One region of the Arthrobacter sp. GAS37 genome, then DNA from elsewhere that is predicted to be linked to it. Evidence: predicted binding sites of a transcription regulator. Region 1 holds the regulator's gene; the other holds the start of a gene.
What was found. Region 1 encodes LexA, which represses DNA repair genes until DNA is damaged. Its sites were predicted from a motif close to TCGAACANNTGTTCGA; they were not measured.
Positions count from the first base shown of each region.

Region 2: ABH924_RS18150 (LysM peptidoglycan-binding domain-containing protein) is a predicted target of LexA. The motif match lies at 2,661-2,676, and genes of this name have one in related genera.

Region 1 covers NZ_JBIYDB010000009.1:93,205-100,244, forward strand. The annotation lists gene hflX (GTPase HflX) at 1-1,276, shown strand, start outside; gene ABH924_RS10225 (ATP-dependent DNA helicase) at 1,269-3,332, shown strand; gene lexA (transcriptional repressor LexA) at 3,460-4,209, opposite strand; gene ABH924_RS10235 (LysM peptidoglycan-binding domain-containing protein) at 4,577-4,936, shown strand; gene ABH924_RS10240 (histidinol-phosphate transaminase) at 5,028-6,146, shown strand; gene hisB (imidazoleglycerol-phosphate dehydratase HisB) at 6,189-6,815, shown strand; gene hisH (imidazole glycerol phosphate synthase subunit HisH) at 6,812-7,040, shown strand, end outside.
Region 2 covers NZ_JBIYDB010000027.1:36,088-43,127, reverse strand. The annotation lists gene ABH924_RS18160 (TadE/TadG family type IV pilus assembly protein) at 1-611, shown strand, start outside; partial or broken gene ABH924_RS18155 (response regulator transcription factor) at 641-1,009, opposite strand; gene ABH924_RS18150 (LysM peptidoglycan-binding domain-containing protein) at 1,396-2,397, opposite strand; gene ABH924_RS18145 (NAD(P)H-binding protein) at 2,892-3,548, shown strand; gene ABH924_RS18140 (Na+/H+ antiporter) at 3,666-5,237, shown strand; gene ABH924_RS18135 (ROK family transcriptional regulator) at 5,282-6,481, opposite strand; gene ABH924_RS18130 (glycoside hydrolase family 13 protein) at 6,590-7,040, shown strand, end outside.

The DNA.
Region 1 (7,040 bases):
GCTGCGCCTTGAGCGCGTCGTGCTGGCAGGCCTCTGGACCGAAGGCACCCTGGCCGACGCCGAGAATTCCCTGAGGGAACTTGCCGCCCTGGCCGAAACGGCCGGCTCGGAAGTCCTGGACGGGATCGTCCAGCGCCGCATGAAGCCGGACCCCGGCACGTTCCTTGGCTCAGGCAAAGCCATAGAGCTCAAGGACATCGTGATGGCCAGCGGCGCGGACACCGTGGTGGTCGACGCCGAACTGGCACCGTCCCAGCGGCGCGGCCTTGAAGACATCGTCAAGGTCAAGGTGGTGGACCGCACCACGTTGATCCTCGACATCTTCGCGCAGCATGCCAAAAGCCGCGAGGGCAAAGCCCAGGTTGAGCTGGCACAGCTGGAATACCTGTTGCCGCGCCTGCGTGGCTGGGGCGATTCCATGTCCCGCCAGGCCGGTGGCCAGGTGGGTGGTGCCGGCGCAGGCATGGGTTCCCGCGGTCCTGGTGAAACCAAGATCGAACTGGACCGCCGTCGAATCCGCACACGCATGGCCAAACTGCGGCGTGAAATCGCCGCGATGAAGCCATCGCGCGAGACCAAGCGGGCCAACCGCCGTCGTAATGCCGTTCCTTCGGTCGCCATCGCCGGTTACACGAACGCCGGAAAGTCGTCACTGCTCAACCGCCTGACGGATGCCGGTGTCCTCGTGGAAAACGCGTTGTTCGCCACCCTGGATCCCACGGTCCGCAAGGCCCAGACCCCTGACGGGATCGGCTACACGCTCTCGGACACCGTCGGTTTCGTGCGTTCGATGCCCACCCAGCTCGTGGAGGCTTTCCGCTCCACGCTGGAAGAGGTGGCCGACGCCGATCTGATCCTCCATGTCGTGGACGTTTCGCATCCCGACCCGGAAGGCCAGATCGCGGCCGTCCGCACGGTATTCAGCGAAGTGGATGCCCGGAAGATCCCGGAAATCATTGTCCTGAACAAGGCGGACGTCGCGGATCCGTTTGTCGTGGAGCGGCTCAAGCAAAAAGAGCCCCGCCACGTCGTCGTGTCCACCCGCACAGGACAGGGCATTGCCGAACTCCTTGGAGCCATCAGCGAGGCCATTCCGCGTCCCGGCGTGCGCCTTGAGGTTCTGATTCCGTACAACCGGGGCGAGCTCATCAACAAACTGCACAACACCGACGCCGAAATCCTCAGCCTCGAGCATGAGGAGGAAGGCACCCGCGTGGTGGCCATGGTCCATGAGAACCTGGCAGCCGAGTTGGAGTCGTTCGTCAGCAATGGTTGATCCAGAGGCGGGGGAGCGCGGCGAGACCGTGGGGGAACGGACCGCCCTCGAACTCCTGGACAAAGCCGTTGCCGGTATGGGCGGCCAAAACCGCACGGGCCAACACCAGATGGCCAGGCAGGTGGCGCGGGCGATCGAGACCGGCGAACACCTCCTGGTCCAGGCGGGCACAGGCACGGGCAAGTCCCTCGCGTACTTGATTCCGCTGATTGCGCACGCGATGGAAAGCAACAAGCCTACGCTCGTGTCCACGGCCACCCTCGCCCTGCAGACCCAGATCGTGGGCCGGGATTTGCCCCGGCTCCTGGAAACCATCAATCCGGAGCTGGAGCGCCCGGTCAGCATCGCCCTGGTCAAGGGCCGGGCCAACTATGTCTGCCGGCACAAGCTGGAGGGCGGGTTCCCCAGCGAGGAGCCTGCTGAGGGGCAGTTGTTCTCCCTCGGCGAGGACACGAGCGTTCCGCATCTCGCCGCAGCCATCGGCGGCCCGGCCTCGCAGCTTGGCAAGGAAGTCCTGCGGCTGCGTGAGTGGGCCGGGAAGACCGCAACGGGGGACCGGGATGAACTTATGCCGGGCGTGACGGACCGGGCCTGGCGCCAGGTATCCGTCACGTCGATGGAGTGCCTCGGGGCTCAGAAGTGTCCCATGGCGGAGGAGTGCTTCAGCGAGCTGGCCCGCCACCGTGCCGCGGAGTCCGACGTCGTGGTCACCAATCACGCGATGCTCGCAGTCAGCGCCTTCGAAGGCCTGGCCGTGTTGCCCGAATACGACGTCGTCGTGGTGGACGAGGCCCACGAGCTCCAGGACCGGGTGACCGGGGCTGTGTCCGGGCAGCTGTCCGTGGCGATGATCCATGCCGCGGCCTCCAGCGCCCGCAAACACACGGCCATCACCGTGGACGCGCTGAACGCCGTCGCGGACCGCTTGGAACTCGCGATCATCGGTGCGCCGTCCGGCCTCCTGCCCAACGGGCTCAATGATGAGCAACTTGATTGCGTGGACCAGCTCCGGGAAGCCTGCCGTGCAGCGCTTTCCGATTCGAAGGGAGATTCGTCCAACGCGGTCGACGGCGGACGCCAGCTCGCGCGCTCACGGCTGATGTTGATCCTCGAGCTGTGCGAACGGCTCCTCGCGGCGCGGGAAAACCGGGAAGTCGTGTGGTTTTCCCGGAACAGTACTTTTGATCCGCAGCAGGGCTACACGGCGCCCGACGAGGATTCGCCCGCGCTCATCAATATCGCGCCGCTCAGCGTTGCCGGACGCCTCCGGGAAGGGCTCTTCGCAGGCCATACCGTGGTGTTGACCTCCGCCACCTTGGCAATCGGCTCTGCATTCGAGGCCACAGCCGGAGGGCTGGGCCTGACCGGACAAGGCGCCCCCAGCTGGACAGGCGTGGATGTAGGCTCGCCCTTCGACTACCCGAAGCAGGGCATGCTGTACGTCGCCAAGCACCTGCCCAAGCCGGGGCGCGGCACCTCGCCCGAAGCGCTTGACGAACTTGAAGAGCTCATCAAGGCCTCGCACGGCGGAGCCTTGTGCCTCTTTTCTTCCCGACGTGCGGCGGAGGACGCGGCGGAAGCGATGCGATCACGCCTGGACGTGGACATCCTGTGCCAAGGCGAATCGACCATGGCCGCGTTGGTGAGGCAGTTTGCCGAGGAGGAGGACACATGCCTGTTCGGAACCATGTCCCTCTGGCAGGGCGTTGACGTTCCAGGCGGTTCATGCCGGCTGGTAGTGATTGACCGGATACCGTTCCCTCGTCCGGACGATCCCCTGATGACGGCACGGTCCCGCGCGGTGGCGCAGGCCGGCGGCAACGGTTTCATGGCAGTTTCGGCAACGCACGCGGCCATCCGGCTGGCCCAAGGGGCCGGCCGCCTCATCCGCTCAACCGGGGACAAGGGCGTCGTGGCAGTCCTGGATTCACGGCTTTCGACCGAGCGCTATGGCAACTTCCTCCGGGCAGCGTTGCCGCCCTTCTGGCCCACCACGGACCGTTCAGTGGTGCGGGGTGCGCTCGAACGGCTTTACGCCGAGTCGGCCAAGGCTTAGATCGGCCGCACCAGCAAGCAGCGGCCTGAGGCCCGCGAAAACCGGCGTTTGTTTCCGATCCCGGAGCCTGTTGCCCCGGAGCTGGAAACAAGCCCCGGTCCTGGGCCCAGTTCCCCGCTACCGCGAACTAAAGTGAACGCAGGACCGAGACGACTTTGCCCATGATGGTGGCATGGTCGCCCAGGATGGGCTCGTACTGCGTGTTCTGGGGGAGCAGCCACGTATGGCCGTCGCGCTGCCGGAAGGTCTTGACGGTGGCTTCATCGTCCAGGAGTGCGGCCACGATGTCGCCGTTGAGGGCGTCGTTTTGACGCCGTACCACCACCCAGTCTCCATCGCAGATAGCTGCGTCGATCATGGAATCGCCGGCGACCCTGAGCATGAAGAGCTCGCCATGGCCTACCAACTGGCGGGGCAGCGGCAGGACGTCTTCGACGGTCTGGTCCGCCAGGATGGGTCCGCCGGCGGCAATGCGCCCGACGAGGGGAACCATGGCCGTGTCACTGGCACTCGCGAGTTCCGTGACGGCCATGCCGCCGGCGCTGCGGAGTTTCGCCGGCGCTTCAACGCCGGGTATGACGGAGCCGCCGTCCAGGGTCAAGGGCATGAGGACTTCCATCGCACGCGGGCGCTTGGGATCGCGACGAAGATAGCCGAGCTTCTCGAGCTGTGACAACTGGTGCGTGACGCTGGACAAGCTGGCCAAACCAACCGTGTCCCCGATTTCGCGCATCGACGGCGGATAGCCGTGATCGTTCACTGAACGTTGGATGGTCTCCAGGATTTTCTTCTGGCGGACGGTCAGGCTCTTGGGGGCCTTCTGCGGCTGCTGGCTCCGCGCTGAGCCCGACCCGCTGCCAGTGGCTTTCGCTGCCATGTTCGCCAACGCCCTTCCGTTCCGCCCGTTCGGCCCTGAGGCGCTTGCCGGGACTGTCGGCCTGAAATGTCAGACCCTCCTGTTGCACTGGTTCAGTGCTCGTTCCTTCACTCAAACGTAGGGCAGGCACAGGCGTTTTTCAAACATTTGTTCTAGCGAGTCTCGACATCGTTCGTTGATAAGTGCTAAAAATGTCATAGCAAGGTTCGAATATGTGTTCTATAAAAGTGATGCAGGATCCGGGTGTTCGTTCGAATCGTTCGAACAGAACAACGAACAACCGTCCTGCAAGCACTGACTGAAGGCAAGAATTGGCAGCCGCAACCAGAGATTCCGGAACGCGGCATTGTTCAGAAGGGCTCCTCTCATGTCCGCAATCACCATCACCCACAGGTCCGGCCGCAGTACGGCACCGGGCCGGCTTCGCCTGACCCGCCGGGGCCGCGTGGTCTTCTTCGGCGTCCCTGGAATGCTCTTGGTCGCAGTGCTGCTCAGCCTGGCGGGATTCCTGAATTCGCCGGCCAAGGCTGCTGATTCCGCCGCCGAGCTGCAGCCCACCTCCAGTACGAGCGTCACGGTGCAAGTGGGCCAGTCCTTGTGGGGGATTGCGGGCATTGCCGCGCCTTCCCGGGATCCGCGCGACGTCGTTGCCGAGATTATCCAGCTGAACAACCTTCAGGACGGCCACATCGTGCCGGGCCAGCAACTGTTCATTCCTGCCACCTGACAGCAACGTTGGCCGGGCTGACAGTTCGCCTGGACGGGCGCCGGGCCGTCACAGTTTCAGTGCATCCACCGTGGCGCCTTAAACTGTCATGGTGAGTGACCAGCTTGAGCGACTTGACCGACTTCCCCTCCGGACCAACCTCCGCGGCCTGAGCCCGTATGGCGCGCCGCAGCTTGATGTTCCGATTTTGCTCAACGTCAACGAAAACACGCATGGCGTACCAGCCGATGTCCAGGCAGCCATCACCGAAGCGGTAGCGGCAGCCGCCGTCGGACTGAACCGCTATCCCGACCGCGAATTCACCGAACTGCGCGAGGCCCTTGCGGAATACCTCGGCCACGACCTTGCGGCCGAGAACATCTGGGCTGCCAACGGCTCCAACGAAGTACTGCAGCAGATCCTCCAGGTTTTCGGTGGCCCCGGCCGGACCGCGCTCGGTTTCCCGCCCACGTACTCCATGTACCCTCTGCTTGCCAGCGGAACCGACACGGCATACATAGCTGGAGTTCGCGCTGAAGACTATGGACTCGATGCAGCCTCGGCCGCCGCGCAGGTCCGCGAACTCAAGCCGAATGTCGTGTTCCTCTGCTCCCCGAACAACCCCACCGGCACGGGGCTTGGGCTGGACGTCGTCGAAGCCGTTTACGAGGCCGGCGAGGCGAGCCAGACAGTCGTGATCGTGGACGAGGCCTACCACGAGTTCGCCCACGACAACACGCCAAGTGCGTTGACGCTCCTCCCTGGCCGGGAGCGCCTTATTGTCTCCCGGACCATGAGCAAGGCATTCGCCCTGGCCGGTGCACGCATCGGCTACATGGCAGCTGCACCCGAGGTCGCCGATGCGATCCGCTTGGTCCGCCTTCCGTATCACCTGTCCGCCATCACCCAGGCAACCGCGCTGGCTGCCCTCCGGCACCGCGAAGCCCTCATGGCCGACGTCGAGGACATCAAGATCCAACGCGACCGCATTGTCAGCGAGTTGACCCGCATGGGCTTCAAGCCCGCCGCCTCGGATTCGAACTATGTGTTCTTCGGCGGAATCGAAAACCCCCACGCCCTGTGGCAAGGCCTCCTGGAGCGCGGTGTCCTGATCCGCGACGTCGGCATACCGGGCCACCTCCGTGTCACCGCCGGTACAGAGCCGGAGACCACGGCCTTCCTTGAGGCGCTTGAAGCCTTGCTGGACGGCCAGGTCTCCGCACCGGCCTAGACTTGAACAAGTCCCACCACACCTTCCTCCTAAGGATCATCAATGAGCGAAAACGGCGCCAGCACGGCGGCCGCCCGGACAGCACGCATGGAACGCACCACCAGTGAGTCCTCCGTCCTGGTTGAAATCAACCTCGACGGCACGGGAGTCTCGGATATCAGTACCTCGGTGCCGTTCTATGACCACATGCTGACGGCGCTCTGCAAGCATTCGCTCATCGACATGACCGTCAAGGCGACCGGAGACACCCACATCGACGCCCACCACACCGTGGAGGATGTTGCTATCACCTTCGGTGAGGTCCTCCGCACCGCCTTGGGTAACAAAGCCGGCATCCGCCGCTTCGGCGAGGCCACGGTCCCTCTGGATGAAGCGCTGGCCCACGCCGTCGTCGACGTCTCCGGACGCCCTTACCTGGTCCACAGCGGTGAGCCCGCCGGCCAGGAATACCACCTGATCGGTGGACACTTCACCGGTTCGCTGACCCGCCACGTCTTTGAGGCCATCACCCTGCACGCCGGCATCTGCCTTCACATGAATGTCCTGGCCGGTCGGGATCCGCACCACATCGTGGAAGCCCAGTTCAAGGCGTTCGCCCGTGCGCTCCGTTCCGCCGTCGAGTCCGACCCCCGCGTCGAAGGCATTCCGTCCACCAAGGGCGCCTTGTGAGTAGGCACATCCTCAAGGATGGCGCTGTCGTGGATCCGAAGGCCGCCAGCCGCACTGCCTCGCCTGAGGGAAAACCGACCGTAACGGTCCTTGACTACGGCTCGGGCAATGTCCGCTCGGCGGTCCGGGCGCTTGAGCGTGCCGGAGCGGCAGTCACGTTGAGCGCCAAGCCCGAAGATGTCCTGAACGCTGACGGGCTCCTGGTCCCCGGCGTCGGCGCCTTCG
Region 2 (7,040 bases), on a different contig from region 1:
ACGCCAACGGGAGCGGAGTCTCCCTGGGTCTGGCAAGGATCTTCGGCGTGAACCGCACCGACGTCAAGGCCGAGTCCACGGCGAAGTGGGGGTCCCCCTACGGCGGGACGGTCACCCTGCCGGTCACCTTCTCCGAGTGCCAGTTCGACCTGTCCGGAGCGATCCAGGTCCTGCCGATCCACGGAACCACGACCTGTGTCAGTTCCAGCCCGTCGGGTCACATCATCCCCGGAGGGTTCGGCTGGCTGCAGTCCGACACCGGAAAGTGCGGGGTGACAGTTTCATTGGCCAACCCTCTGGTTCCGTCCAAGCAGGGTGTCAGCGAACCCGGGCAGTGCTCGGCCGTGTTTGATTCCCTGGAAAACCAGGTCATCATTCTGCCCGTCTTCGACGACGTCGACAGCAACGGCAACTACCACATCAAGGGCTTCGCCGCGTTCCAGCTCCTTGGCTTCAATTTCCCAGGCCACAGCTGGAACAACAACGGTTCCCCCAGCTGCAAGGGCAGCTGCAAAGGCCTGATCGGCAAATTCGTACAGTTCACCAGCCTGAGCAACTTCACCCTGGGTGGTCCCGACCTCGGCGCCAAAGTGGTCCGTCTCAGCGGCTGAGGAGCTCACCTGGCCGGGGGTGGTCCCGGCCGTGGCCGGCGCATCATCGCCGCGATTCTGGCCCGCATCTCCCGCGGCCGGAAGGGCTTGGTGATGAAGCCGTCGGCTCCGGAGCGGAGAGCAGTGAGCAAGTCGGTTTCGTCGCTTCGGTCAGTGACTATGACGATGTAGGCGTTGCTGAACCGGCGGATGCGGCGCAGGATCTCGAATCCGTCAACGTCCGGCAACCCAACGTCCAAGGTCACAACAGCGGGTTTCTTGTCTCGGACAACTTCAACGCCTTCGCGGCCGTCGGCTGCTGTATGGACTTCAAATCCCGACTGGAGCATCACTCCCTCGAGCATGTTGCGCATGTCCGCGTCGTTTTCGATCACTACAGCAATATCTAATTCGCTCATGGCCCCATCCATGTGTGCCTGAATAATCCCGCCTACGACCATCGCCGAGACGGTATTCAGAGCTTTAGCTCCTAAGCTACCTCATGGATCGCACCCCCTAACTGGCAGCTCGCCGAACAGCTCAAGACACGAAAACGGCCCCCCACAGTGGACGGTGAGGGGTTGAACGTGTGTAGTTGTGGGCGCGGATACAGATTCTGGTCCTCCGCAGCGTTGCGCAAGCTTCGGGTTGGATCTTCAGTGCGTGGCGTCGGATTCTGCTAAGTCATTCGAGTTGGCAAAATCCGACGCCTTGGAATCATGGCCCCGGCGCCTGCGGCCGAGGGAATCATCGAGCAAAATCGGACGCGTGTTGCCAATGCTGCCCGCCGTCACCGGAACCGGACCTAGTTGAGTGCGATCACCAGCATCTGACTGGTGCCGGGGATGCACGTCTGCAGTACCGCCCGAGGAAAGCCGCCGAACACTGCTGCAACATTGTTGGTGGTCCCACCCAGCGGCACCTGGCCGCGTGCTGTCACTGTGTACGTACCGTATCCGGGGATGCTCACCGTCTCGCCGACGCCGATGCCCGAGAACCGTGCCCACCCACCGCAGAAATCATGTTCGGTAATGAAGAGCGAATAGGCGTCCGTGGGGGTGAAGTGGATCGGCCCAATGCAACTGTCCACAGCCGCCTGGCCACCTGAACCCGCAACATAGATGGTCCGAACCGCCGGAGCCGGAGCGGCTGCCGCTGCCACAGAGGTTGAAGCCGGTGGGGTCGCGGCAGCGACCGGCGGTCCCGTCAACTTCAGCACCTGTCCCGGCACGATGACCGAGTATGCGCCAAGCCCGTTGGCTGCCAGCATCCCGTTGACGTCCACCCCGAACCTGGCGGCTATCGAGCCTACGGTGTCGCCGCTTACAACTGTGTAGGTGTTTGAATCGGGGGCAGGCGTGTTCACGGCCGCCTCGACCGGTGCAGGTGCAGGTGCTGGCGCGGGTGCAGGCGCCGGTGCTGGTGCTTGCACGGATGGCGCTGCCACCGCGGTCGGTGCCGGGACAAGCGCGGGCGCGGATGCGGGCGCTCCGGTTTGAGGCGCTGCAGCTGCGACGGGTGCAGGCGTCGGCAGCGGAACGGGACCCTGGGTCGACGTCGCGCTCGCAGTGGCGCTCGCCGCCGCGGCCCCGGAACCCGCACTGGGGGCGACCGTGACGCTGATACCGGCCTGCGACACGCTTGGTGTGTGGTCTTGCGTAACTACGGCAACAAAGACGAGCGCTGCCACAAGCATCCACGTGATTATCGATGCCTTGTACCTGGTGAGGGTTCTCAACCCTGTGGATATCAGGGTGAAGGCGCCGCCTCCGCCGATCCTGTTGTGCCCATACTCCTGCTGGTACATCTCAAGTCCCGGTGTGTTTCATCGTTTGGGGGGTGGGTCGGCTGACCGGGAAGGTGATACGCAGGTGCACAGAGGGTGCTCCGTGAGACTCTTTTGCTCAAGTGCGCGGCACGGATGAGTCTCTCAATCCCTCACTTCTGGATAAATCCATCAATGGGATGAATAAAAGAGATTTCCTTTTCCTGCGCAGGTGCCTAGAGTCTACGAATTCGAAATTTCCTGCACACGAGTGAATGCCACTTGAATTTCTTTCCACGCCTACGTCGAACACTCGTTTTGGCTCCCTCACTAGTGGCGTAGTGGCGTAGTGGCGGCGCCGGCACTCGATCCTCGGCCCGCCGCACCCCTTTGCACGGACGGCCTTCGAGGAACGCTGGTCATATTTATTTCCGGGGATTTCTGGGAAATAGGCAGAGCTAAGCGCAGAAGCGAGCCGATTTTTCGAGAATTATCCCGTCTTGGGGAGGGCTTGACCACTGCGACAGAATGGGTCCATGAGTCGAATCGCAATCATCGGCGGCCACGGCAAGGTGGCCTTGCAACTGTCCCGCATCCTGAGCGACGAAGGTCACGCGGTCACTTCCTTCATCCGCAATCCGGAACACGCCCCCGACGTCGAAGTGACGGGTGCCGCCCCGGTAGTCCTCGACGTCGAGAATTCGACGACGGCGGAGATCGCCTCTGCACTTGACGGCCACGACGCCGTGGTGTGGTCCGCCGGGGCAGGCGGAGGGAATCCGCAACGTACCTATGCAGTGGACAGGGACGCCGCCATCCGCTCGATGGATGCCGCGGCGCAAACGGGCGTGGCCCGCTATGTGATGGTGTCCTACTTCGGCGCAGGACCCAGCCATGGCGTTCCCGAGGACAACAGCTTCTACGCCTACGCGGATGCCAAGGCCGCCGCGGACGAGTACCTGCGCGCGACTGATCTCGACTGGACGATCCTTGGCCCGGGTGCGCTGACCAGCAATCCTGGGTCTGCGCTCATTGAGGTAAGCCCCGCAGACCCGGGCACCGGGACCGAAACTTCGCGGGCCAATGTTGCCTTGGTGGCTGCCGCCGTCCTGGAACTGCCCGAGACCATCCGCCGCACCATCGAGTTCAGGGACGGCTCGGTACCTGTGGTCGAGGCCCTCACGGCGTCCTAGCCGCACCCTGCTGCACCTGCCGAGCCGGGACGGCACCTACCGGGATATGTTGGTAGGGCAAGTCCCTCGGCAGGTGCCCGGGACGCTGCCGCTACGACGTCTGGGGAAATCGGGAACATGGACCAGTTGGCACTCATTGTTGGATTGCTGCTTGCAACGGTCGTGGCCGTGGGCTTGGGGGACCGCTTGCGGCTCCCGTACCCGGTGCTGATGCTGTTGCTGGCTGCGGCGATGGCCTTCATCCCGGGCTTCCCGGACTTTGAGCTTGCGCCTGAACTGATCCTCCCGATCTTCCTCCCTCCGTTGCTCTTCGCGACCGCCCAGAAGAGTTCCTGGGCGGTCTTCCGGGTCCGTTGGCGGACGCTTCTGCTCATGGCGGTGGCGCTGGTTGTGGTTTCGACGGCGGCCGTTGCCGGAGCCGCGTGGCTGATGATTCCAGGGATCGGCATTCCTGCGGCGATCGCACTCGGTGCCATGGTGGCTCCGCCGGACCCCGTTGCGGTTGAATCCGTTGCCGGCCGCGTCCACATGCCGCGCAGGCTCATCACCGTGCTGCAGAGCGAAGGGCTGTTCAACGACGCCGCCGCGATCGTGATCTTCCAGGCGGCGGTGGCGGCGACGGTCTCCGGCACCAAGCTGGGGGCCGGCGTCGTGCTCCAATTCGTCATCGGTGCTGCCCTGGCCGTCATTGTCGGCATCGCGATGGGCTGGTTGACGAGGCTGATCACCAAGCTGGTCACCTCCATGGTGGCCCGAAGCGCCGTGACCCTGGTGATTCCTTTCGCCGCATACATCCTGGCTGAAGAGCTGCACGCCTCGGGGGTGATCGCCGTCGTCGTCACCGCCCTCGAGACACAGCGGCATGCGCGGTCGCAGGACGCGGCGGAGCGCGTCACGCGCACCGCATTCTGGGATGTAGTGGAACTCCTTGCTACGGGCCTGGCGTTCGGCCTTGTGGGGCTGGAGATCCGGCATGTGATCCGGGACGAAGGCGCAGCCATTTACGGCATGATTGGCCCGGCCGTGGCGGTGTGCGTGCTCGTGTTCGTTGTCCGGTTCGCGTGGCTCGGGCTTTTGGCAATCTCGGCCCGCAAACGGAAGAACCTCCTGCAGCCCACCTCCCCCAAGGAGGTCCTGATCCTGACCTGGTGCGGCATGCGGGGCCTCGCGACGCTCGCACTCGCCTTGGCCCTTCCGCTGACTATTGCCGACGGCAGCGACTTCCCTGCCCGGCACGAGATCCTTGTCATCGCCTGCGCCGTACTCCTCGCCACCCTGGTGCTGCCGGGGCTGACCCTTCCGTGGCTCATGCGCGTGCTCAAGGCATCTGAAGACGGTTCGCACGAAAAGGACGCCGCAAGGCTCTTGGCCAAACGCGCCCAGACCGCTGCCATCTCTGCGCTCAAGGAACACGATCTAATGAAGGAGTTGCCGGCGGACAAGGTGGCCCTCGTCAAGGAAAAGATGACCCGCCTGCATGCCGAGCTGCTTGACGGGACATTGAAGAATGAGTCGGACGCTGAGAAGCGCCAACGCGGCAGGGAACTGGCGATCGCAGTCCAGACCATAGCCCTCGACGCCGCGCGCCAGGAAGTGGTCGCGGCGCGGAGCGAGCCCGGGATGGATCCCGAGGTGGCGGACCGCGTGCTGCGCCAGCTGGACCTCCGCACGATGGCCATGCCGGACTAGCCGCCGGCGCCGATGGGAAACGGCCTGACAAGCCGCTGAGGGGCCTAGGCGCGCCGCAACACCAGATCCAAGGAGTTCTTCTCTACGTGGTCCAGTGCGTGGCGCACCGCGCCGATGCCCACAATCGCATCGCCCAATGGAGATGCCGCCAACCGCGGGGGAGTGGCGGTGTACGCAGCCAGCTTCCGCGCGGCCGGCTCAAGAAGGACCCACGCCGAATCTGACACCGCGCCGCCGATCACCACGAGCTCCGGGTTGAGCAAGATGGCCACCGTGGAGACCACCCGGGCCAGCCGGTCCGAAAGCCGGTCCAGGATGCCCAGCGCCACCTTGTCACCTTGGGCAGCGGCGGCGAAGACGTGTTGTGCGGTGACCTCGCGGCCCGGCTCGGCCGCGGTCCGTAGCGTGGTTTTCGACTTTCCCTCCAAGGCTTCCGCTGCCCATAGCCTGGCCAGTGCGGCGAGGCCGTCGGCGGAGCCCACGCCGTCCACCATGTCCAAGTAGGCCATCTCACCCGCGCCGCCGCGGCTGCCATGAAGTAAACGGCCGGATTCCACGAGGCCCGCACCGAAACGCTCACCGGCCAGGAGCACGGCCAGGTCCTGGACGCCGCTGCCGGCGCCGCGCCAACATTCGCCCAATGCCGCCAAGTTGGCATCGTTCTCCAGCATCACCGCCCATCCGTGTAGATCGTGCAGGGCCTTCTTCAGGCCGACGTCGAACAGGCTCCAGAACGGCTGGCTGACGAGGATGTTTCCGTCGCGGCCCACCGGGGCGGCGAGCCCGACCGTCACCGCAAGGACCTTGTCCGGTGCCACTCCGGCGGCCTCGAGGGCCAGCAGCGCGGTTTGGCTGATGACGCGGATCCGTTCCTCCGCTTCGATCTCCCTGGCGCGAAATGGCTCGCTGGCCCGTCCGACGGTCCTGCCGCGCAGATCGGCCACCACCACGGTGGTCTTGAGGACGCCGACGTCGATTCCCAAGACGCAGCCGGCGCTTTCGTCGAGCTCGAAGCGCCGCGCGGGGCGGCCTTTCTGGTAGGTATCGGAATCTTTTTCCAGCTCGCGGATCCAGCCCCGGGCCATGAGGTCTTCGCACACGGAAATGGTGGTTGCTCGGGTCAGGCCGGTGGCGTCCATCAGCTCCGAAACAGTCACGGCGTTGGAGGAACGGATGGCTCCGAGCACGGTGGCCGCGTTGAACCGCCGGAGCATCTGCGGAGTGGCAGTCGCGATTTCAGCCATGGCTGTTGACCTCCTGTAGGTATGCGTCACATAATACTTGAGGCACTAAATTTAGATTCTAAATAAAAGTCCCATCCATCGAAACGTCGACACAGAACAGGATTCCCTTTGTCCTCCACCGCCACCATGGCAACCCACACCGACTCTGAGCGCATGGCCGATCCCAACTGGTGGCGCCAAGCGGCTGTCTACCAGATCTACCCTCGCAGTTTTTCGGATGCGAACGGCGATGGCCTGGGCGACATCAAGGGCATTACCGCCAAGGTTCCGTACCTGAAGTCCCTCGGCATTGACGCCGTCTGGTTGAGCCCGTTCTACCCCTCGGCCCTTGCTGACGGTGGCTACGACGTCGACGACTACCGCAACGTGGACCCCAAGTTGGGCACCCTGGTCGACTTCGATGAGATGGCGGCCGCCCTGCACGCTGCGGGCATCAAGTTGATCGCGGACATCGTCCCGAACCACTCCTCGGACCAGCACGAATGGTTCAAGGAGGCTCTGGCGTCCCCGAAGGGCTCGGCAGCCCGTGAACGCTACATCTTCCGCGACGGCCTGGGTG